Regions from separate parts of the Curtobacterium sp. BH-2-1-1 genome, predicted to be linked through region 1. Evidence: predicted binding sites of a transcription regulator. Region 1 holds the regulator's gene; the other holds the start of a gene.

Region 1 (11,519 bases):
GACGTCGTCCGGGATCCAGTTCACGCCGCGGACGTCGATGAGCGTGCCGTTGACGTGGACGTTGAACGGCTTGCCGATGCTGTCGGACGTCGTCTCGATGCGCGTCGAGCGGAAACCGGTGCGGAACGTCGAGCGGTCGAGGACCTCGCCGTCGACCGTCTGCAGCTCGACCACGACGTCGTACCGGTCCTGCGCGCCGTAGCCACGCGGCCACCACCGCTGGACCTCCGGCACCCGCACGGTGACCACGGTCTCGTCGTCGCGCGGGGTCAGCTGTGCGCGGGAGCGCTGGCGGGTGGTGCCACCCTCGGCCGTCGCTCCGCTGACCGTCACGACGAGCACGAGGTCGTCGTCCTCGCCGTCCTGGTCGAGGTCGTTCAGCCCGGAGCGCTCGACGGTGATGTGCGCATCCAGCACGCCCTCGCCCGCCTCGACGTCGACCAGGGGCCGGACGTCGCGCAGCCTGGCGGTCGACCAGCGCTCGATCGCGACCGGTCGCCACGGACCGCTCGTGACCGCCGTCAGCCCCCAGTCCCACCCGAAGTTCGAGGCCATCTTGCGGATGTACGGGAACGGTTCGTCGTACGGACCGGGCATGCTGCCGGCCTTCGCCGCGACGCGTCCGGCCTCGCGGTAGGGCGACTCGAACAGGAGCTCGAGCGTCTTCTCCCCGCGGCCGACGCCGCCGGTGCTGTCTCGAGCGTCGAAGCGGTAGCGGCGGTGCATGTTCCGCGTCGTCCCCACCACGACGCCGTCGAGGCTGAGCTCGGCGACGGTGTCGAGCCCGTCGCACACGAGGTCCACACGCTCGAAGCCCCGCGGGTCGACGTCGACGGTGCGCTGGTAGGACCAGTCGGCCCGGCCGACCCACTTGGCGCCGTCCTCGTTCCGGTCGAACGTTGGGTCCGCCAGCAGCCCCTCGCGCTCGAGGTCGGTGTGGACCTGCCCCGGCACGGTGGCGCCGATGGTCCGGCCCACGACGTCGGCCGGCGCGCCTGCTGGCGGCGCCTCACCCGCCATGGTCACGGTCCAGCCGTCGCGGAGTTCCTCGCGTTCGAGGGTCATGCGGGTCCTTCTCTTCGGCGGACGGGTTGGTGTCCGCTGCGGTCGGGACGCCGGCCGGGGGCCCGCCTCGTGGCCGGGTTCTCGGCCGGGAGGCGCGGCACCGGTTGCCCGGGCGTCGTCGCGTCGCGCGCGCGGAACGCTGGTGCGGTCGCGCGTCGGGGTGCTCGGCGATGCTAGTACGGCGACCTTGCAGGACTGCGAGTGGCAGGCTGGAAGACGTGATCAGTGTTGCACTCGCCACCGCCCTGCGTGACGCCGGCCTGCGGTGGCACCCGACGACCGGTGACCGGTTCGTGATCGACAAGCCGGGTGTCGACGACGACGTCTACACAGTGTCCGAGATGACCGTGGAGCGGCACGACTACCCCTCGGGGACGGTGCTCGGCTTCAACGGGACGACCGAGTGGGCGCTCGACTCGGTCGACGCCGCGGAGTCCCTCTGGCTCCCGCGCGAGGACCAGCTGCGTGGGCTGCTCGGGCCCGCGTTCGTGTCCCTGTCGGCGGGGTTCACGGTGGTCGCGACGGTCGACGGCGCTGATCGTTCCTTCACGTCCGACGACGCTGCGGAGGCGTACGGGCTGGCCCTGCAGGCGTACATCACGGCGGCACTGGCGTAGCTGGGTACGCCGGGCGGCGGCGGCTCGCCCGGGCTGAACGTTGCCGGAATGCCTGCTGGGTGGCCTTTGGTTGACTCGGACCATGACCGTTCCGAACATCACCCTGAACGACGGCAAGACCATCCCGCAGCTCGGCTTCGGCGTCTTCCAGATCGACCCCTCCGAGACGAAGGAAGCGACGCTCGCGGCGCTCGAGGTCGGCTACCGCCACATCGACACCGCCGAGATGTACGGCAACGAGAAGGAGGTCGGCGAGGCCATCGCTTCGTCGGGCATCCCGCGCGAGGAGATCTTCGTCACGTCGAAGCTCAACAACGGCTTCCACGACCCCGAGGCAGCGCTGGAGAACGGCAAGAAGTCGGCCGACCTGCTCGGCGGCTACACCGACCTCTTCCTCATCCACTGGCCGCTGCCCACCGTGTCGGACTTCGTGCCGACCTGGAAGGCGATGGAGGAGCTCTACCGCGGCGGCACCGCCCGCTCGATCGGCGTGAGCAACTTCCAGGCCCACCACCTCAACCGCCTCGCCGCCGAGACCACGATCACCCCGGCCGTGAACCAGATCGAGGTGCACCCGTACCTCACGCAGGACGAGCTCCGCGCCTACGACCGCGAGCACGGCATCGCGACCGAGGCCTGGTCGCCCATCGCGCAGGGCCTCGTGCTCGACGACGAGACGATCACCCGCATCGCCGGCAACGTCGGCAAGTCCGCGGCGCAGGTCGTCCTCCGCTGGCACATCCAGCGCGGCGACATCGTCTTCCCGAAGTCGGTCACCCGAACCCGCGTCGAGGAGAACTTCGCGATCTTCGACTTCGAGCTCTCCGACGAGGACATGACGGCGATCTCGTCGCTCGACAAGGGGCACCGCACCGGTCCGGACCCGGACACGTTCGACTACGTCCCGGCCTGATCTCAGGACGCAAGGAAGGGGGCGGCAACCGATCGGTTGCCGCCCCCTTCTCGTTGGCGTCAGCAGCGACTACTCCGCCTGCGCTTCGATGATGTTCTGCTGGCCCTTGTCCGAGATGGACTCCGGCTCCTCGCCGCCGAACAGGACATCGTTCCCGTTGCCGAGGACCGTCACGGTCCCAGCATCTTCGACCGTGACGCGGGTGAGCGAGCTCTGCACGATCAGCTCATCGACCGCGCCCAGGTGCACGATCGAATCGCTGCCGGACACGGTGACCTTCTCGCAAGCGCCCTGCAACGTCACCTCGGCGCCGGACTGATCGATGACCGCCTGGCCGTCGACGCATTCGGCATCTGCCTTGGTGTCGGGGACGCGGATCTCGTCGGCAGGAAGGACGGTGGCGGTCGGCGACGGCTTGGCTGCATCGGCCGAGCTCGACGACTTCGATTCGCCACCAGCTGCACAGCCGGCGAGTGCGGCGACCATCACGGTAGCGGTGATGACGGGGAGGAGGAAGCGGTTGGGTCGCATGACGGCGCCTTTCGTTCGGGCCAGGGCGTGTGCAGGAAGAAGAAGTCAGAGAACGGGAGGGCCCGAGGGTTTCGGGCCCTCCCGTTGTTGGTGGTGGTGTTACTGGGCGTTGCGGTCGATGGTGAAGGGCGCCTGGACGCTGGAGGTCTTCCCCGCGGCCGTGGTCTGCTTCACCTCGAGGTTGTACGTACCCCCACGAGCAAGCGGGATGTCGGACTCGATGCTGAACGTGCCATCGGCGTTGACCGTCCCGGTCGCGACCGTGGTCCGGCTGGTACCGATCCAGATCTCCGCCTCCGGCGTCGCGGTCCCGACGAACGTGGGCTGGAGCTGCAGGACGGACTCGTTCGCACCCGGCGCGGTCAGCACGAGCTGCCGGAACGCCGTCGGCGACACCGTGAACTTCGCCCGCAGCGTCCCCGTCAACGTGTTGTTCATGCGCTGCTCGACGTAGAGGTTGTAGTCCATCGGCGACAGGTCGAACGGGGTCTCGATCTTCCAGGTGCCGTTCGTCACCGTCGCCGACCCGATCGTGCGCGACGCACCACGAACCGTGATCTCAGCACCCTCGTGCCCACGACCCTCGAACGTCGGACGGAGCGTGTCCACGACCTCGCCATCACCCGGAGCGGTGACCGTGTGCTCCACGATCGGCGCCGTCACCTCACCCACGATGAACGCGTGCCGCACCGTCTTGGTCAGACCACCCTTGGTGACCTGGTCGAAGTACAGGTCGTACTTGCCCTCACCGAGCGCCATCACCGACGACGCCGACCACGCACCCTGCGCGTTCACCGTCGCCGACGCGACCTCACGCGAGGACCCGCGAACGACGACCTTCGCATCCGCCTGACCAGAACCGGCGAACTCCACGATGCCCGCACCCACGGTGTCGTTCTTCTCCGGCGTCGTGACCGTCACCGTCGAACCAGCCTGCCCGTAGTTCAGCATGAACGACTTCGGCTCGGACTCAGCACCCTCGATCACCACGCTGAACGTGTTCACCCCGCCGACCGCGCGAGCCGGATCGATCGGAATCTGGTACGCGTCACCCGCAGCGACCACACGACCGATCTCGACCCCGGCCGCGTTCCGCAGCACCACCGTCGAGCCCGTCGGCGCGGAACCGAACGCCACCGCCGGACGCGTCGGATCCACCGCATCAAACCGACCATCAGCCGACAACTCAACCTGCGTCTGCCCCGGATTCACCGTCACGGCACTGGTGGTGGTGTTGGCACCCTTCGACTTCTGGGTCGCCGTGATCGTCGTCTCGCCCATCGGGAGCGTGACGTTGGCGGACCACTGGCCGTTGCCGTTGACCTCGACCGCGCGCTCGGTGCCGTTGTTCAGTCGGACGGTGACGTTCGAGCCGTTCTGGGCGTTGCCGCGGATCTCGTACTGACCCGAGACGTTGTCGTTGTTGCCCGGAGCGGTGATCGCGACACCGGCGCCGTAGGCAGCGACGACCTCGATCGTCTTCTTGTCCTCGTTGTTCTCGACCAGTGCGACGGTGAGCTCGTCGTCGCCGGCCTTGTCCGGGGCGGGGATCGCGATCGAGTAGTCGCCGTCCAGGTTGGCAGTGTCCGACGCGATCACGGTCGAGCCGCGGCGGATCTCCACCCGGCCCGACTCTTCCGTAGAACCCTTCACAACCGCGCGAGCATCCACACCAGCGCCAAACTCAACCTCACCCACGAGCTGCGTCTGGTCACCGATCGGTTTGCCATCCCACGGCAGATCAAGCGGTGCCGAGGTCCCAGTTGTGAACTTGCTCACGGCCCTGGAGTCGGCCGGTGAGATTCCGGTCACATGGGTGGTCGGCGAGTCGTATGGCACAACTTTCCCATCCGGCGTCGTCGTGAAGAATTGATCGGTCCCGTTCGTGATGCATCCACCGGCGGCATACTTCTTGCTGATCAGGCCGGAGCCGGGGATGTAGTAAAGGCAGTGCGCTGCTTCGTTCGGATGCGTACGCACAAGCAGCCGCTGCCACTTGCCAACCTTCGGTAGCGAGATCCAACCGGACTGCTTCTCGGCAGCCTCGGCAGAGCTGGCGATAACGGCCACGGTCGCGCCAACGTTGCCAGAGTAAGGATCATCGGCACCGATCGCCGCGAACTCGTAGCGTGAAGGCGACGTAGCACCCTTGGCATACACCGGCGCAAGCCCGTGCATCTTTCCCCATTCGCCAGACTCAATATTCTCCGGGTCGAGTACTGCGCGAACTTCGGCGGAGGCGGTGCTTGCGTTGGCGGCGGAGCCAAAGCTCAGGCCGGAGGCGAGGGTCGCGACGGCGAGCGCCGAAGCGCCCAGGCCCTTCGCGAAGCGCTTCTTCTTGCTTGACATGGTGTGGTCCCTTTCGAGGGATCGGTCCGCGTGCTCTCGCTCGGGACGATCGGGTCGCCCGCGGCTCGCGGTCATCGTGGTCGCGGGACACCCCGCTGCCATACCAAAATATCAAACACCGACGTGAAATACAACACTGTGTGATGAGATCACCTTGAGCCATTCGGACGCAACTTTCAGCTCCCAGAGTTGACGCGCCTCCAGTCCTGAGTAGAGTTGAGTCCATCGGACGCAAGTCCAACGACTTCAGCAGTACCCGCACCAACAAAAGGAGCACCCACACATGGGACGTGCAGTAGGCATAGACCTCGGAACCACCAACTCGGTCGTCAGCGTGCTCGAGGGCGGTGAGCCCACGGTCATCGCCAACGCCGAGGGCATGCGCACCACGCCGTCGATCGTCGCCTTCACCAAGGACGGCGAGGTACTGGTCGGCGAGACCGCCAAGCGCCAGGCCGTGACGAACGTGGACCGGACGATCGCGAGTGTCAAGCGCCACATCGGCACCGACTGGACGACGGACATCGACGGCAAGAAGTACACGCCGCAGGAGATCTCGGCCCGCATCCTCGGCAAGCTCAAGCGCGACGCCGAGCAGTACCTCGGTGAAGACGTCACCGACGCGGTCATCACCGTGCCGGCGTACTTCAACGACGCCGAGCGACAGGCCACCAAGGACGCCGGTGAGATCGCCGGCCTGAACGTCCTCCGCATCATCAACGAGCCGACCGCCGCAGCACTGGCGTACGGCCTCGACAAGGGCAAGGAAGACGAGCTCATCCTGGTCTTCGACCTCGGTGGTGGCACGTTCGACGTCTCCCTGCTCGAGGTGGGCAAGGACGACGACTTCTCCACGATCCAGGTCCGTGCGACCTCGGGCGACAACCGCCTCGGTGGTGACGACTGGGACCAGCGCATCGTCGACTACCTCGTGAAGAAGTTCAAGGACGAGCACGGCGTCGACCTCTCGACGGACAAGATCGCCAAGCAGCGCCTCAAGGAAGCCGCCGAGCAGGCGAAGAAGGAACTGTCGTCGCAGATGTCGGCGAGCATCCAGCTCCCGTACCTGACGCTGACGGCCGACGGTCCGCTCAACCTCGACGAGACCATCTCGCGCGCCCAGTTCGAGCAGATGACCTCCGACCTGCTCGACCGCACGAAGAAGCCCTTCAACGACGTCATCAAGGAAGCCGGCGTCTCCGTCAACGACATCGCGCACGTGGTGCTCGTCGGTGGTTCGACCCGCATGCCCGCCGTGGCCGAGGTCGTCAAGTCGCTGACCGGCGGCAAGTCCCCGAACCAGGGCGTCAACCCGGACGAGGTCGTGGCCGTCGGCGCCGCGCTGCAGGCCGGTGTCCTGAAGGGCGAGCGCAAGGACGTCCTCCTCATCGACGTCACGCCGCTGTCGCTCGGCATCGAGACCAAGGGCGGCCTGATGACGAAGCTCATCGACCGCAACACCGCGATCCCGACCAAGCGCAGCGAGACCTTCACGACCGCTGACGACAACCAGCCGTCGGTCGCGATCCAGGTCTTCCAGGGCGAGCGCGAGTTCACCCGCGACAACAAGCCGCTCGGCACGTTCGAGCTCACCGGCATCGCGCCGGCTCCCCGTGGCGTCCCGCAGGTCGAGGTCACCTTCGACATCGACGCGAACGGCATCGTGCACGTGTCCGCGAAGGACAAGGGCACCGGCAAGGAGCAGTCGATGGTCATCTCCGGCGGCTCGTCGCTGCCGAAGGAGGACATCGAACGCATGGTCCGCGAAGCCGAGGAGCACGCGGCCGAGGACAAGGCCCGTCGCGAGGCCAACGAGCGTCGCAACCAGGCCGAGCAGCTCGTCTACTCGATCGAGAAGCTCATCAAGGAGAACGACGAGAAGCTCCCCGCGGACGTCAAGTCCGAGGTACAGGCCGACGTCGACGCCCTCAAGTCCGCGCTCGCCGGCGAGGACGACGAGGCCGTGAAGACCGCCTTCGACAAGCTCAACGAGTCGCAGGGCAAGCTCGGCCAGGCCATCTACGCCCAGCAGGACGCAGGCGCCCCGGCCGGTGAGCAGCCCACCGCCGACCAGGCAGCACAGGACGACGAGGACATCGTCGACGCCGAGGTCGTGGACGACGAGGACGACAAGGACAAGAAGTAACGATGACGGATCCCAAGGACAACGTGCCGAACGAGGACGAGCCCCAGGTCGAGGGCGATGCCACGAACGCGGCCGAGCCCGAGGACCTCATCGAGGCGGAGGGGCCCGACGTCGAAGTACCGACCGACGGCCCCGCCGCCGGGGGCCCGGCGGCGGACGCGGCGAACGACCTCTCCCCGGAGGACGAGGCACTCCTCGCCGACGCCGCCCGCGGCATCGCGGAGGACAAGCTCAGCACCGAGGACCGCGACCTGGTCGCCGAGATGCGTGCGGACATGCTCCGTGCGCAGGCCGAGCTGGTGAACTTCCGGAAGCGCGTCGAGCGCGACCGCGAGGCCAACCGCGAGGTCGCCATCGCCGAGGTCGTCCGGGCACTCCTGCCGGCGCTCGACGACCTCACCCGCGCCGAGGCGCACGGTGACCTCGCTGAGGGCCCCATGCAGGTCATCGGCCAGAAGATCCGCGGCGGCTTCGAGAAGTTCAAGCTCGTGCAGATCGGCGAGAAGGGCGAGTCCTTCGACCCGAACATCCACGAGGCGATCGTGCAGCTCCCGACACCGGGCGCCACCGGCCAGACCGTGGCGGACGTCGTCGAGCCGGGCTACAAGCTCGGTGAGCGCGTCCTCCGTGCGGCCAAGGTCGCGGTGGCGGTCCCGGCCTGAGCGCGGGGAGGAGGTAGGGATTCATGGCCAGTCAGGACTGGTTCGACAAGGACTTCTACAAGGTCCTCGGCGTCGACAAGACGGCGAGTGACGCTGAGCTGAAGAAGACCTACCGGAAGCTCGCGCGGCAGTACCACCCGGACTCCAACCCGGGCGACGCCGCCGCCGAGAACCGCTTCAAGGAGATCAGCGAGGCGTACTCGGTGCTCTCCGACAAGGAGCAGCGCCAGGAGTACGACCAGGTCCGCGCCATGGGCTCCGGCGCCCGCTTCACCGCGGGTGGCCCGGGCCAGGGCGGCGGCTTCGAGGACGTCTTCGGCGGCATGTTCGGCCAGGGCGGGGGCGGACAGCGTGTCCGCTTCGGCCAGGGCGGAGCAGGTGGCGCCGGCGGCTTCGAGGACATCCTCGGCGGGATGTTCGGCGGTGGCGGCGGCTTCGGCCAGACCACCGGCGGCTACCGCGGCTTCGGTGGGCCGACGAAGGGCCGCGACGTCACCGCGACGACGACCCTCGACTTCACCACCGCGATCGCCGGCGACACCGTCAAGCTCTCGCAGGGCAACGGCCGTCCGGTGAACGTCCGCATCCCCGCGGGGGTCGCGGACGGGCAGAAGATCCGGCTCCGTGGGCGCGGCGAACCCTCGCCCGACGGCGGGGAGGCCGGTGACCTCGTGGTCACCGTCACCGTCCGCAAGCACCCGGTGTTCGAGCGCGACGGGCAGAACCTGCGGCTGGACGTCCCCGTGACGTTCGTCGAGGCGGCGCTCGGAGCGACGATCGAGGTCCCGACGCTCGGCGGCTCCACCGTCAAGCTGAAGGTCGCACCCGGCACGCCGTCGGGTCGCGTCCTGCGCGTCAAGGGCCGCGGCGTCGCCACCAAGAACGGGACGGGCGACCTGCTCGCGACCGTCCAGGTCGCGGTGCCGTCGCACCTGACGGACAAGCAGCGGGAAGCGGTCGAGGCCCTCGCCGAGGCCCTGCCCGACGAGAACCCCCGTGCGGACCTCCTCACCAAGGCGCGCAGCTAGCCGCGCGCAACACCAGCAGTAGACCCGGCCTGGAGGCGCGGCGCGGCTCCGTCAGGAACGCGCGCCGTGCCTCCAGTCTGGTTTCCGGACCATGCGAACGACGGAAAGGAACACGCCATGACCGACATGGACGAGAACTCGCCCGTCTTCGCGATCGCGATGGCGGCGGAGCTCGCCGAGATGCACCCGCAGACGCTGCGGCAGTACGACCGGCTCGGCCTGGTCGTGCCCGGCCGCACGCGCGGCGGGTCGCGCCGGTACTCGATGCACGACGTCGCGCAGCTGCGCGAGATCGCACGCCTCGGGTCCGAGGGCGTCTCGCTCGAGGGGATCCGCCGCGTCCTCGAACTCGAGAACGAGAACCGCGCGCTCCGTGCGCGCGTCAGCGAGCTGGAGACGGCCCTCGCCGACCAGCTCATCAGCCGGCCGGGCGCCCGCGTGTTCGCGGCGACCACCACCGGCGGAGCAGTGCCGCTCCGTGCCGGCATGCGGCCGCAGCGGAACACGCAGATCGTGCTCTACCGCGGGCCGCGCTGACCCGTCCCCACCGGGACCATCGGTACGCTGGCGCCGTGCCACCGGACTTCGCCGACTTCTTCCGCCGCCGCGACGACGACGCGCCGGACCTCATCGCGATCGACGGCACGGACCGATTCATCCTCGACGAGGCGCCGCACGTGCACGGCGACGCGCTCCGGCAGCCCGGCGAGGTCGCCGTCGTCGACGACCGGTACGGGGTGCTAACCCTCGGGGCGATCACGGTGCACGGTGCGTCGGACGTCCGGGTCGTGCAGGACTCCCTGGTCGGGGTGCGCGCGCTCGAGGCCAACGCCGGCACCTTCGGACGCCGGGGCTTCCACCACCCCGCGTCGCTCGAGCAGGCGTTCCGCGACGTCCGGCTCGTGCTGCTCCGGCTGTCGAAGTCGAACGACCGGCTCGACGAGCTCGCCCGTGCCGTCGCCCGGTTCGCCGCGCCCGACGTCGTGCTGCTGTGCGGCGGGGTGTCGAAGCACATGAACCTCTCGCAGAACGACGTCCTGCGCCGGTACTTCGGCGAGGTGACGGCGTCCCGCGGCCGTGGGAAGTCGCGGCTGCTGATCGCGCAGGACCCGCTCCGCGCCCAGGCGACCCGGGCGGACGCGACGAACCCGTGGCCGCGGTCGGTGCACGTCGACGACCTCGGGATGACGCTCGTCGCGCACGGCGGGGTGTTCGCCGGGACCTCGCTCGACCAGGGCACCCGGGTGCTGCTCGACGCGATGGACGATGCGGTGCCCGGCGCTCGGACCGCCGTCGACCTCGGCTGCGGGAACGGGGTGATCGCCACCGCACTCGCGCGGCGTCGACCGGGCATCCGGGTGATCGCCACGGACGTGTCGCAGATCGCCGTGGCATCGACGATCGCCACGGCCGAGGCCAACGGCGTGGCGGACCGGGTGCTCGTCGTCCGGAGCGACGCCGGCGACGAACTCGACGAGGGCTCCGCGCAGCTCGTGCTCTGCAACCCGCCGTTCCACGCGGACACCACCGTGACCACGGACGCGGCCGAGGCGATGTTCCGGAACGCGGCCACGATCCTCCAGTCCGGCGGGGAACTGTGGTGCGTCTGGAACTCGCACCTGCGGTACCGGCCGGTGCTGGAGCGGTTCGTGGGGGCGACGCGGCAGGTGGTGCGGACGCCGAAGTTCACGGTGACGGCGTCGCGGCGGGCGTGACCGTTCTCACCGTGCGGCGTGGACCACCTCGCCGATCGGTGTCACCATCGCACGCGCCCACTCCCGCGTGAGGTGGCCGTGATCCCGGTACATCAGAGTGTCCCCCGAGATCACACCGCACCGTGACGCTGAGCAGAACCAGTCGTTCAGGTCGGCGTAGGTGTGGCCCGCCGATTCGGCGGTCTCGCGCTCCATCGCAGCCCATGCGTCGTCGAGGCCCTCAGATCGGTCGATCGCGCAGGCGTCGGCGTTCTCGAGGTTCGCCGAGAGACATCGCGGTACGGACTCGGCGAACTCGGGCGTGTCACGGAGGACGCTCACCCGCGAGTCGCGAGGAAGCGCTGCGAGCGTCCGGGCGAGCCCCTCGCGCCACTGCGTGGCCCGGTCCTCGGCGTGCACGAGGTCGAGGTGGGCCGATCCGGTGACGAGGACGACATCGGGCTGCTCCGCACGCAACCGGTCCAGGACCTTGCCCCGCCAGGTGTCGCACTCG
Region 2 (11,519 bases), 390 kb from region 1:
TCGACCGGGCCGTCTCGACCGCGGTCGCGGACGGACTGGCGGGGCCGCTCGTCGTGGCGTACGAGCCGGTGTGGGCCATCGGCGCCCCGGCGCCGGCGCCAGACGAGCACGTCGTGGGAGTGCTCGCGGGGATCGAGGAGCACCTGGCCACGCGGCCGGAACTCGCCGGGTCGGTCGTGATCTACGGCGGCAGTGCCGGGCCGGGGCTGCTCACCCGCGGGCAGGGGCGGATCGGCGGTCTGTTCCTGGGGCGGTTCGCGCACGACCCGGCGGCGATCGCCACGATCCTCGACGAGGTGGCGGCGCTCGACGTCAGCTGATCTGGTCCTGGACGGGTCGCGGTGCACGCCCGAGCAGCTGGCCGAGCAGCGGGTCGGTCCCGGCGAAGCGGCCCTGTCCCGCTGCCCGGTACATGCCGAGCAGGAAGCCGGCCATGTGCGGGTCCTGGCCGGCGGCGGTCGACCGGGCCAGCCACTCGTCCTCGCCCAGCACCTCGAACCCGATCGTGCGGCCGGAGCGCTCGGACGCGAACTCCGCGAGCTCGCCGAACGTCGGTGCCGTCGGCGCGGTGAGCGTGACGGGGCCGTCGTACGGCTCGTCGGCGAGCAGGATGCGGGCGGCTGCTTCGGCGGCGTCCTGGCGAGCGGTCCACGACACCGGACCGTCGACGGGGACCGAGACCGCGCCCGTCGACTGCCACGGTCCCATCAACCAGGCCGTGCTGTGCGCGTAGAAGCCGTTGCGCAGGCTCGTCCACGGCAACCCGGAGGCGCGGAGCAGGTCCTCGGTCGCGGCGTGGCCGTCGGCCGGTGCGAACGGCGAGCCGTGGGCTGCGCCCTGGTGGCTCGTGTACAGGATCCGTCCCACCCCGGCGTGCACGGCGGCGTCGATGGCCGCGCGGTGCAGCGCGACGGCGTCGGCGCCTGGGTCGTTCGAGGAGACGAGCAGCAGCCGGTCCGCACCCGAGAAGGCCGCGGGGAGCGAGTCGGGCTCGGCGTAGTCGCCCCGGCGGACCTCGACCCCGCGATCGGTGAAGCGCTGCGCCCGGCTCGGGTCGCGGGTCACGACGGCGAGCCCCGACGGGTCGAGGTGCTCGAGGAGGTGGTCCGCGGTGGCGCCGTTGAGTGCGCCGGTGGCGCCGGTGATGACGATCATGGTTGCTCCGTACCGTTGGTAACCGATTGGTGTGATCGAAGGTAACACACTGCTATCGCTGCTTTGTTATCGTTGATACGTGATCGAGCAGGCAACGCAACGAGACGAGACCCGGGCACGGATCGTCGAGGTCGCCGGTGCGATGCTCCGTGAGCGGGGGGCCGCGGCGGTGACCACGCGCGCCGTCGCCGAGGGTGCCGGGGTGCAGGCACCGACGATCTACCGACTGTTCGGCGACAAGGACGGCCTGCTCGAGGCTGTCGCGGAACAAGCGATGTCCACCTTCGCCGCGGTCAAGGCCGAGGCGGTCCGGGCTGCACGGGACGAGCGCACCGATCCCGTCGATGACCTCCGGCACGGGTGGTCGATGACGATCGGCTTCGGTCTCGCGAACCCCGACCTCTTCGTGCTGCTCAGCGACCCCGAGCGAGGACGTCGCTCGGCGGCGGCACGCGCCGGGACCGCACTGCTCGCCGAGCGCATCCGGCGCGTCGCCGAAGCCGGACGGCTCGCCGTCCCGGAACGCCTGGCGGTGGACCTCGTGCACGCGGCCGGGACGGGGGCGGTGCTGGCGATCCTGTCGACACCGGCGGACGAACGCGATCCGAGCCTGGCGGACGAGGCGTTCGCGGCGGTGTCGGGGAGGATCCTCGTGGCGGGCCCGCCGGAGCCGTCGGGTTCGCCGACTGCGGACGCCGTGACGACTGCCGCGATCACGCTGCGGGCGGTCGCGTCGGACCTCGACGTGCTGTCGGTCGCCGAGCGCGCAGTGCTCGCCGAGTGGCTCGACCGGGTGGCCGGCCAGCGCTAGGTCGACGCCGGCGCGTCAGGCGTCGCGAGCGCCCGCCAGCCCGTGGTCGTGCGCGTAGACCACGAGCTGCACCCGGTCCCGCAGCGCGAGCTTCCCGAGGATGCTCGAGATCTGCGTCTTCACCGTGGACTCCGTGACGAACTCCTTCGCCGCGATCTCCGCGTTCGACAACCCGCGCGAGGCCCAGCCGAACACGATGCGCTCCCGGTCCGTGAGCGACTGGAACGCCTCGGGCTGCGGCGCCGGCGCGCGCTCGACGTCGGCGCCGAACAGCTGGGAGAGGTCGTTCGGCGCGATCACCGAGCTCCCCTCGTGCACCGCCCGGACGGCCGCGAACAGGAACGGCGGCGTGGTGTCCTTCAGCAGGAAGCCGCTCGCGCCGAGGCGGATCGCGGTGGCGGCAGCGGGGTCGAGGCCGAACGTCGTCAGCACGACCACGCGGGGGAGCGGCCCCTCGACCGCGCCGGAGAACAGCTGCCGGACGGTCTCGACCCCGTCCATGCCCGACATCCGCATGTCGAGGAGCATCACGTCCGGTCGCAGCTCGGGGATGCGCGCCAGGGCCTCGGCACCGTCGGACGCCTCGCCGACGACGACCATGTCGTCCTGGGCGTCGAGCACGACGCGGAGGCCGGCTCGGAACAGTGCCTGGTCGTCGGTCAGCAGGATCCGGATCGGATCGGTCATCGGTTGGTCCCCCCAAGGACGTCGAACGGGATGCGGGCACGTGCGGCGAACACGTCGTCGAGGACGGCGGCGTCGAAGGACCCGCCGAGTGCGGTGAGCCGGGACTGCATGCCGGCGAGGCCACGGCCGGACCCGCGGGTGCTCACCGGCGGGACGGCGACCGGGCCGGTCCCGACCGTGCCGGCGCCGGGGGTGGCCATCCCGGCGGTCGGGACGAGGTTCTCGACCTCGAGCACCAGGTCGGCCGACCGCCACGTCTCCCGCACCGTCACCGGCATCCCGGGGGCGCCGTGTCGGAGCGCGTTCGTGAGCATCTCCTGCAGCACCCGGCGGGCGGCGGTCCCGCTCTCCGGTCCGAGCACCACCGGGACCCCGCGGACGGCCTGGTCGACGTCGACCCCGGCCTCGCGGATGCCCTGCACGATCTCCTCGAGCGACCCCGGGTCGGTCGAGGCGCCGGAGCCGTCGATGTGCCCGAGCACCTGCCGGACCTCGACGAGGGAGCTCCGGGCGGTGCTGGCGATCGTGGCGCTCACCTCGCGAATGCGGGCCTCGTCGGCGAGGAACGGCACCGAGTCGGCCTGCGCGATGATCACGGCGAGGGAGTGGCCGACCACGTCGTGCACGTCGCGGGCGATGTCCGCACGGATCCGCTCGGACTCGGCGACGTCGATGGCCCGGGTGGCGGTGGCCTCGGCCTCGGTGGCGACGGCCTCGGCTCGGGACGCCGCGGCCTCGGCGTCCGCCCGGCGTTCGGACTCGCGGTCCCGCGAACGGAAGGCCCGGACGGCGACCCCGCCCGCCCAGACCCCGAGGAGCGCTGTCACCGGCGCGGCCATCGCCAGGAACGCCTGGTCGCGCGGGCCGTTGATGAGGACGAGGAACCGGAAGCCGGTGAGTGCGAGGTAGAGCGTCGCGCTGATGCCGGCAACGAACGCCAGCAGGCCGGACACGATGACCTCACCGCGCGTGCCGACGACCGCCGCCGTGCCGATGACCACGAAGATGGCGATGTCGACGAGCGACGGCCGTTCACCGCCGCCGACCTGGACGATGCCGAGGACGACGACCATGAGCATCGCCGCGGACGGTGAGACCCGTCGGAGCGCGATCGCCCCGGCCGCGGCGAGGACCGCGAAGAAGCTCGCGTGCTCGAGCTCGAGGTCGATCGGGAGCAGGAAGACGAACGCCGCGAAGACCGCCCAGGCCACGTCGATGATGATCGAGCGGGTGGCGAGCGGCCGGATGAACGTGCGCCGTTCCGTCACGGCACGATCATCGCACGGGGGCGTCGTCCGCCGGTCACGGGACCGGCGACATCGCGATGAGGGCGGTGGCCGTGACCGTGACGATCGCGGCGCAGACCAGCAGGGTGGCGATCGTGTGCTTCGTCGAGGACTCCATGCTCCGAGCCTCGCCGAGTGGGGCACGCCGGGCATCGGGCGCACGGGTGAACGCGTTCATCCGCACGGATGAAGGCGTCTGGTCCGTCGCGACGCGACCGGGTGGCGGCCAGGAGGCGCGGGTCGGGCCCGCACCGCGCCTCCCGGCCCGCGAATCGCACGGATCTGCCGGACCCGCCCGTCGGTCAGATGGTGATCTGGCCGAGCACGCGGTGGGCGATCGAGATCGACTCACCGGACATCACCGACAGTGGCGACGCGAGGAACGCGACGAGGTCGGCGATCTGCTGCGGGCTGGAGTCGCCGGGGCCACCGGGGCGGACCTCGGTGCTGGGGGTGTCCGTCACCAGCCCCGGGTTGACGACGTTCACCGTGACACCGGAGCCGGCGGCCTCGTCGGCGAGGTTCTTCGCGATGACGCTCACCGCGGCGTTGCGGAGCGATGCGGTGATGTTGCCCGACAGGTAGGCGTTCTGTCCGCTGATCACGACGACGCGTCCGAACCCGGCCTCGCGCTGGGCGGGCAGCACCGCGTTGGCGATGCGGAGGAACCCGAGTGCCTTGCCGTCGATCGCGGTGACGACCTGCTCGGGGTCGGACTTCTTCGCCGGGTCGAGGGTGCCGGCACTCGGGGCCGCGGTGACGACGAGCGCGTCGATGCGGCCGTGCTGCTCGAGCACCCGTGCGACTCCGGCGTCGACGGAGGCCTGGTCGGCGGTGTCGATCGCGACGCTGTCGGGGGAGTCGCCGGCGCTGCGGGAGGCCACGACGACGGTCGCCCCCTCGGCCCGGAGTCGATCGGCGACGGCGGCGCCGATGTACCCCTTCCCTCCGACGACGAGCGCGACACGGTTCTGCAGTTCGAGGTCCACGCCGTCACGCTACGCCGGAACGCCTCGGGCTCGGCACACGTCGTGCACCGAGCCCGAGGCGTCGTCGGTTCGATCAGCTGCTGCGGCCGCTCCCGCCGACCGTCAGGAGCGCACCGGTGTCGGTCTCGTCCGTACGCGGCGGCTCGAACAGGCCCGAGTACGCCCGGACGGCGCTCCACCCCGCGATGAGCAGGACGGTGCCGGCGACGGCGGCGACCCACGGCACCACGGCCCACCGGTCCCAGAGCGACGGGACGGCCAGCCACGTCAGGAAGTTCCCCGCGAGGCCGCCCGTCGCCCCGAGCAGGACCGCGGTCCGTCGGTCGAGACTGGACAGCGCGAGCGCGACCGTCACGGCGGCGATCGCGGCCAGGGCGTTGACGAGGTCGAACACGGCTGCCGCTCCTACTCCCCGCTGCCGACGGCGAGCTGCTCGCGGCCACTGCCCGTGGTGACGGCGATCTTGCGGGGCTTCGCCGACTCCTTCACGGGGATCGTGACGCTCAGGACGCCGTTGTCGTAGCCGGCCGTGATGCGCTCGGCGTCGAGGCCGTCGCCGAGCGTCAGCTGACGGACGTAAGTACCCGGCTGGCGCTCTCGGGTGAGCCACTGCGAGCCCTCGGGAGCGCCGAGGGTGCGCTCGGCGCGGATGGTCAGGACCGAGCCGTCCACGTCGATGTCGACGGAACCCGGGTCGATGCCGGGCAGGTCGACGTCGAGGACGTAGTGGTCACCAGTGCGGTAGAGGTCCATCGGCATCGAGCGGGGGCCCGCGGTGCCGAGGAGGGAGCCGGCGAGACGGTCCAGCTCGCGGAACGGATCGAAGTTCATCGTCATCGGTGTCAACTCCTTCGTGTCTGGTGTTGAGTCCCCTCGACTCAACTGCGACATGTTTTAGCACTCAAGCCTGGCGAGTGCCAAAAGAACGCTCTGAATCCGCTCGGAGCGTGGGATCCCCGGCGAAATACACAGGAGTCACGGGCGTCGGCGCGGGACCCGTACCGTTTGCCCATGCGAGTCGGGGTGTACGTCGATGGGTTCAACCTCTACTACGGCGCGAGGAGCATCTGCGGTCGTTCCACTCCGGGCTGGCGGTGGCTGGATCTCCGCGCGCTGTCCGAGAACCTGCTGCGCGGACCGGGTGCGCAGTGGGGGTCGGCCACCATCGAGCGCGTCGTCTACTGCACCGCCCGGGTGAGTGGTGCGGAGAACCCGCAGGGGCAACACGACCAGGACACCTACCTCCGAGCGCTTCGACGGCACGGCGCGGTCGACGAGTTCGCCATGGGCAACTACGTCACCCGGGTCGCGACCGCACCGCTGGCGACGCCCGATCGGCGGGGACGCCCGCAGCTGACGCGCGCCGACTGGCCGCTCCAGGTCCGTGACCCGCACGGCGCCGACGTCCCCGGCGCGACCTTCATGGCATCGGTCGCCCGTCGTGAGGAGAAGGGCTCCGACGTCAACGTCGCGGCGCACCTGCTCATCGACGTGTTGACGAAGCGTGTCGACGCCGCGATCGTCATCAGCAACGACAGCGATCTCGAGTTCCCCGTCCGGCACGTGCGGACCCTCGTGCCGCTCGGACTGGTGAACCCGACGCCGGGGTACCGAGCCGGCAAGCTCGCCGGCGACCGAGATGACGGGGTCGGCGGACACTGGTGGTACCAGTTGACCGACACTGACGTGCGTGGAGCGCAGCTACCGGAACAGGTCGCCCACATCCGACGGCCCGAGTCCTGGTAGTGTCATCCCATACCACCCGGCCCCTCTGGGGCCGGGTTTTTTCATGCCCTCCGTGCGTCGCGAATGACAGCGATGTAGTTCGGCTGGGCTGACTGTTCAGTGCGTGAACCGTACAGAACACGAATTGTTCGTTTTGCTGATCGTTCACGTTGTGAAAGACTTCGGGCGTCCGATGGGGACAGCAACGACGACGAGGGGCGGTATCGCAATGCACAGCACGTACACCGGGATGCCGCGACAGGCACGGCTCGGCGGCACCCACACGCGCGTCGGTCTGACCGACCCCGCGATCATCGACGCCTACGTCGAGCGCCGCATCCAGGACCCGTCGCTCCTGTCCGGTCGCTCCGAACCGTCCTACGCCGACTTCTTCTCGGTCCCGGCGGCCTAGGCCCAGCACCCCCGATCCGCACCAGGCAGAGAGCACACCCGACCAGATGCCGTTGACCGTCGTCCGCCGTGAGCACATGCACCTCTACGCCCGGGAACCCCGGTCGCGTGCCGCGAAGGGCGCCGTGGACGCGCTCCTCCGCCTGCAGCACGCCGAGGAACAGCAGCTCGAACAGGCCCGGTCGGAGAGCGGTCTCACCAAGAACGAGTTCCTCGCCGTCCGGTACATGCTCCAGGCGCACCGGGACGGCCGGGCCATGGGTCCGAAGGACCTCGCCGTCATGCTCAACGTGTCGAACGCGTCGGTGACGAAGATCGTCGACGGGCTCGTCGAGAAGGGCGACCTCGTCCGCGCGCCGCACCCCACCGACCGTCGGGCACAGGTGCTCGAGCCCACGGTGCAGGCGGCGAAGAAGATCGACGCGTCCTACGCGCGCTTCCACGAAGCCGTGGTCGAGGTGATGGACCACCTGTCTTCTGAGGAGAACGACGTCCTCGCACGCTGCCTCGTCCAGATCACCGAGGCCCTCGTCGGTGGCGCGCCCGCTCCCGTCGACGAGTACACGGTCGACCCGGACGGCGACGCGGAGCCGTACGACTCCTGAACCGGGCGGTCCGTAGCGGCGCCGAGCCGCGCCTCCCGGAAAAAACCTTCCAGCGGTAAGTTGGGCGCATGACGCACCCTGCCGACGACGACGCGGCCCTGCCGCGACGCGGCTACCGCAAGGGTGCCGAACGACGGACGCAGATCCTCGACGAGACGATCCGCATGGTCGCCGAGCAGGGTGTCGACGCGTCCTCGCTGCGATCCGTCGCGGACGCCCTCGGGATCACCCACGCGGCGCTGCGGCACTACTTCCCGAGCCGCGACGAACTGCTGCTCGCGGTCTACCGCGAGCACGAGGTCCGCGAGCAGGGGGCACCGGACCGGATGAAGTCCGCGATCGGGGACATGCGGGAGAGCGCCTCGCGGAATCGCGCGGTCCCGGGGCTGGTGCAGCTGTACACGACCCTGGCGGCCGATGCCGTGCAGGAGGGGCACCCCGCCACGCGGGACTTCATGCGGGAACGGTTCACCCGGCTGCGGGCGGACCTGGCGGAGTTGATCGAGGCGGACCAGGCGTCCGGCCGGATCCGGGCCGACCTGGACCCCGTCGACCTGGCGTCCCTGAGCATCGCGGCGTCGGACGGACTGCAGGTGCAGTGGCTGCTCGACCCCGACGCGGTCGACGGCGAGCGGGTGCTGCGGTTGCTCGAGCAGATCGTGCCGCCGGCGGGCTGACCGGACCCGCCGGTCCTGCCACACTCGTGTCAGCGGGGCCGTGGGTCCCGCTGACGACCGGATCGGAGCAGGACCATGCACGCCGTACTCGAGTACACCTACGTCGACGACTACCTCGAGCGCCGAGATGCGTTCCGCCAGCAGCACCTCCGGGCGGCCTGGGCTGCGGCGGAGCGCGGCGAGCTGCTCCTCGGCGGTGCGGTCGGCGAGGGGACCGGACCGTTCACCGCGCTGATCGTCTTCGTCGGCGACGACGCGCTCGGGCGTGCGCGGGCGTTCGCGGCGACGGACCCGTACGTGACCGGGGGACTCGTGACGTCGTGGACCGCGCGACCGTGGACGACCGTGGTGGGCGATCTCGCGGCGGGACCGGTCCGCCCCGACTGAGGCTCTCGGGAACCGGCGACGTCGTCGGGTCAGCCGTAGCCCTCGTCGGTCAGCCGCCAGCCGGCCGGCGTGTGGCGGAAGCAGAACTGCCACCCGGGGAGGTCGCCCGGTTCGGCGCCCGTCATGTTCGTCTCGGTGACGTCGACCGGGATGCACTCCTCCGCGGATCGGCCCGTCTCCTTCGCGCTCAGTCGCGAGACCGCCCCGATGTGCCGGTAGCCGAGCAGGTCGGGGTGGTCGTCGAACCACGAGGACGGGGTGCGTCCGCCGCACCAGGCCGCGTCCGGACCGCCGCTGTCGTCGGTGAGGGCCTCGGTGACAGCACAGTCGTGTGCCTTCGCGGCCCGGAGGTAGACGCGGAGGACCTGTTCGGAGGACGCGCTCGCGGGCGGGAGCCGCACCGCCACGGTCTGCGCGTGCGTCACCGACACCACGGTCACAGTGCCGGCCGCCACGAGCACGGCGGCGACCACCCCTCCGAGCACGAGCCGACGTCTCCCCACGCGCTCATCCTGGCAGGGGGTGGACCCGCCGATCGCCCGGTGCAGCTGCGAGTCGGTGAGGGGGCGTTCAGTTGCGCGGGAGCCCTGCGACGTACGCGCCGAGCACCGCTCGGTCGTCCACGGGCGCGACCCCCGCGACGCGGTAGAGGAGCAGTGCATCGACGAGTCCGACGAGGTCGACCGCGGATCGCCGGGGGTCGTCGACGCCGATGCGGTCGAGCAGGTCCTCCGCCGTGGCGAGCAGCGCGGCGCGCACCGGGTCGGCGCCGGTGAGGGGTGCGCGGAGCGCTTCGTCGTCCCGGAGCTCCAGGAGGAGGGCCAGGCGAGCGGCTTGCGCCTCCGCCCGCTCTGCGAGGCCCTGGAGGAACGTGGCGGCGACCTCGACGACCGTCGCGTCGTCGAGTGGCTCGGGGAGACGCAACGCGCCCAGCTCCGTCGACAGCTGCTCCGTGATGCGCGCGACGACGAGCGCGGTCAGTTCGCGCCGCGTCGACGCGTAGTACGAGGTCGATCCGGCAGGCACGCCGGCCTCGGTGTCGACTGCCCGGTGCGTCAGGGCTCGGACCCCACCGCGAGCAGTGAGCCGTACTCCCGCGTCCGCCAGGTCCTCGCGTCGCCCCATGCTCTTCCCCTCTCGCCTCTACCATCGTAGTGTTCTCTACGGATGTAGAGCCGAAGGGGGCACGATGCGGGTTGCAGTGGTCGGAGGCGGGATCTCCGGAGTCGCGATCGAGGCAGCGCTGGGGGCACACGGCTGCTCGGTCACGAGGTTGTCCCGGTCATCGGGGTTCGACGTACTCGCGGACGACGCGGTCGATCGGCTGGCGTCGGTCCGGCCGCAGGTCATCGTCGAGGCGACCGGACGGTTCACGACGAGTCGGCGGCGTGCGACGGACTTCTTCACGCGCTCGACGGCGGTGGTCGGTGCGGCGGCCGAACGGTCCGGGGCGCGACACGTGGTGCTGTCCATCGTCAACTGCACCAGGTCCGAGGTGCAGGGCTACGGGTACTTCGCCGGCAAGACCGCACAGGAGCAGGCAGCGGGAGCGGCGGGCCGGGGCGCCACGATCGTCCGTTCGGCCCAGTGGTTCGAGTTCGCTGCGCAGAACCTCGAGCGGTTGCGCGTCGGGCCGATCGCGTTCGTGCCGCGGATGACCATCGCTCCGGTGTCGCTCGAAGCGGTGGCGACGGTGGTGGCCGAGGTCGCGACGGGCCGGCGGTCCGCGCCGGTCGTGGAGGTCGCCGGGCCCGAGACGACGTCCCTGTGGGCGATGACGACGGCGCTGCCGCATCCGGGCGTGGTGCCCGTCCCGATGCCGATCCCGGGCCGGACGGGCCGGGCGTTCCGGGACGGAGCGCTCCTGCCCGCGGACGACGTCGAGGTGGTCGGCCCGACGTTCCACGAGTGGCTCGCGACCGCACGGCCGTAGCCGACGCACCGGAGCCGCGCCGCGCCTCCTGGCCCCCCGTACGCAGAACGGCCGGCCCCTGTCGGAGCCGGCCGTCCTGCGGAGCGCAGAAGCTACGCGGTGAGCACCGCAGCCGACGGATCGAAGTCCTCCGGCAGCGGCGGGACACGGTCCACCGTCGACGTGATGTCGACCGCGGAACCCGACGCCGCCGCGTCACGGATGCCGAGCAGCACGTCGAGGACGTGCAGCGCGACCGCACCCGAGGCACGCTCGGGACGGTCCTCGGCGATGGCGCGGGCGAGCTCGACGACCCCGGTGCCACGGCCCCAGGTGGAGCCGATCGCCTCGAGGGTCTCGGGCTCCTCCTGGCCGTAGCGCCAGAGCTGCGACGAGCCCTCGAACGTGTTCGGGTCGGGCAGCGAGATCGTGCCGAGCGTGCCGTTGATCTCGACGAAGCCCATGCGCGGCAGCGCGTGCTGGAACGAGAACGTCGACTGGGCGGACTGCCCGCCGGCGAACTCGATCAGGGCGGCGTGGTGCGTGGGGACCTCGACCGGGAACGTCTCGCCGGCGCGGGGGCCGGACGCGATCGTGCGACGGTCGAGCGACTTCGAGGACACGGCCTGCACGCGGCTGGCGGTGCCGAACGCGTGCACGAGGGTCGTCACGTAGTACGGGCCCATGTCGAACAGGGGACCGGCGCCCTCGGCGAACAGGAAGTCCGGGTTCGGGTGCCACGCCTCGGGTCCGGGCACGTGGAACAGCGTCGTCGCGGTCAGCGGCTCGCCGATGTCACCGCGGGCGATGGCACGGAGCGCCGTCTGGATGCCCGCGCCGAGCACGGTGTCCGGCGCGGTCGCGACCCGGAGTC

What was found. The regulator HspR, encoded in region 1, represses chaperone genes until heat shock. The targets are predictions, from matches to a motif close to AAGTTGAGTCNNNNNGACTCAACTT.
Region 2: the regulator HspR is predicted to act here: its motif matches at 5,789-5,813, upstream of BJK06_RS07720 (Hsp20/alpha crystallin family protein).

What each region holds. Positions count from the first base shown of each region.
Region 1 is NZ_CP017580.1:1,238,697-1,250,215, forward strand. It holds gene BJK06_RS05730 (glycoside hydrolase family 2 protein) at 1-1,065, opposite strand, end outside; gene BJK06_RS05735 (pilus assembly protein CpaE) at 1,284-1,682, shown strand; gene BJK06_RS05740 (aldo/keto reductase) at 1,765-2,595, shown strand; gene BJK06_RS05745 (DUF3060 domain-containing protein) at 2,665-3,126, opposite strand; gene BJK06_RS05750 (Ig-like domain-containing protein) at 3,226-5,475, opposite strand; gene dnaK (molecular chaperone DnaK) at 5,759-7,621, shown strand; gene BJK06_RS05760 (nucleotide exchange factor GrpE) at 7,624-8,283, shown strand; gene BJK06_RS05765 (DnaJ C-terminal domain-containing protein) at 8,307-9,311, shown strand; gene BJK06_RS05770 (heat shock protein transcriptional repressor HspR) at 9,438-9,848, shown strand; gene BJK06_RS05775 (class I SAM-dependent methyltransferase) at 9,884-11,026, shown strand; gene BJK06_RS05780 (acyltransferase family protein) at 11,033-11,519, opposite strand, start outside.
Region 2 is NZ_CP017580.1:1,628,384-1,639,902, reverse strand. It holds gene BJK06_RS07755 (triose-phosphate isomerase family protein) at 1-320, shown strand, start outside; gene BJK06_RS07750 (NAD(P)H-binding protein) at 313-1,155, opposite strand; gene BJK06_RS07745 (TetR/AcrR family transcriptional regulator) at 1,235-1,966, shown strand; gene BJK06_RS07740 (response regulator transcription factor) at 1,982-2,653, opposite strand; gene BJK06_RS07735 (sensor histidine kinase) at 2,650-3,921, opposite strand; gene BJK06_RS07730 (SDR family NAD(P)-dependent oxidoreductase) at 4,242-4,928, opposite strand; gene BJK06_RS07725 (hypothetical protein) at 5,002-5,322, opposite strand; gene BJK06_RS07720 (Hsp20/alpha crystallin family protein) at 5,334-5,765, opposite strand; gene BJK06_RS07715 (NYN domain-containing protein) at 5,940-6,674, shown strand; gene BJK06_RS07710 (hypothetical protein) at 6,883-7,065, shown strand; gene BJK06_RS07705 (MarR family winged helix-turn-helix transcriptional regulator) at 7,112-7,669, shown strand; gene BJK06_RS07700 (TetR/AcrR family transcriptional regulator) at 7,738-8,346, shown strand; gene BJK06_RS07695 (YciI-like protein) at 8,422-8,733, shown strand; gene BJK06_RS07690 (hypothetical protein) at 8,763-9,236, opposite strand; gene BJK06_RS07685 (TetR/AcrR family transcriptional regulator) at 9,304-9,858, opposite strand; gene BJK06_RS07680 (NADH(P)-binding protein) at 9,923-10,666, shown strand; gene BJK06_RS07675 (Gfo/Idh/MocA family protein) at 10,759-11,519, opposite strand, start outside.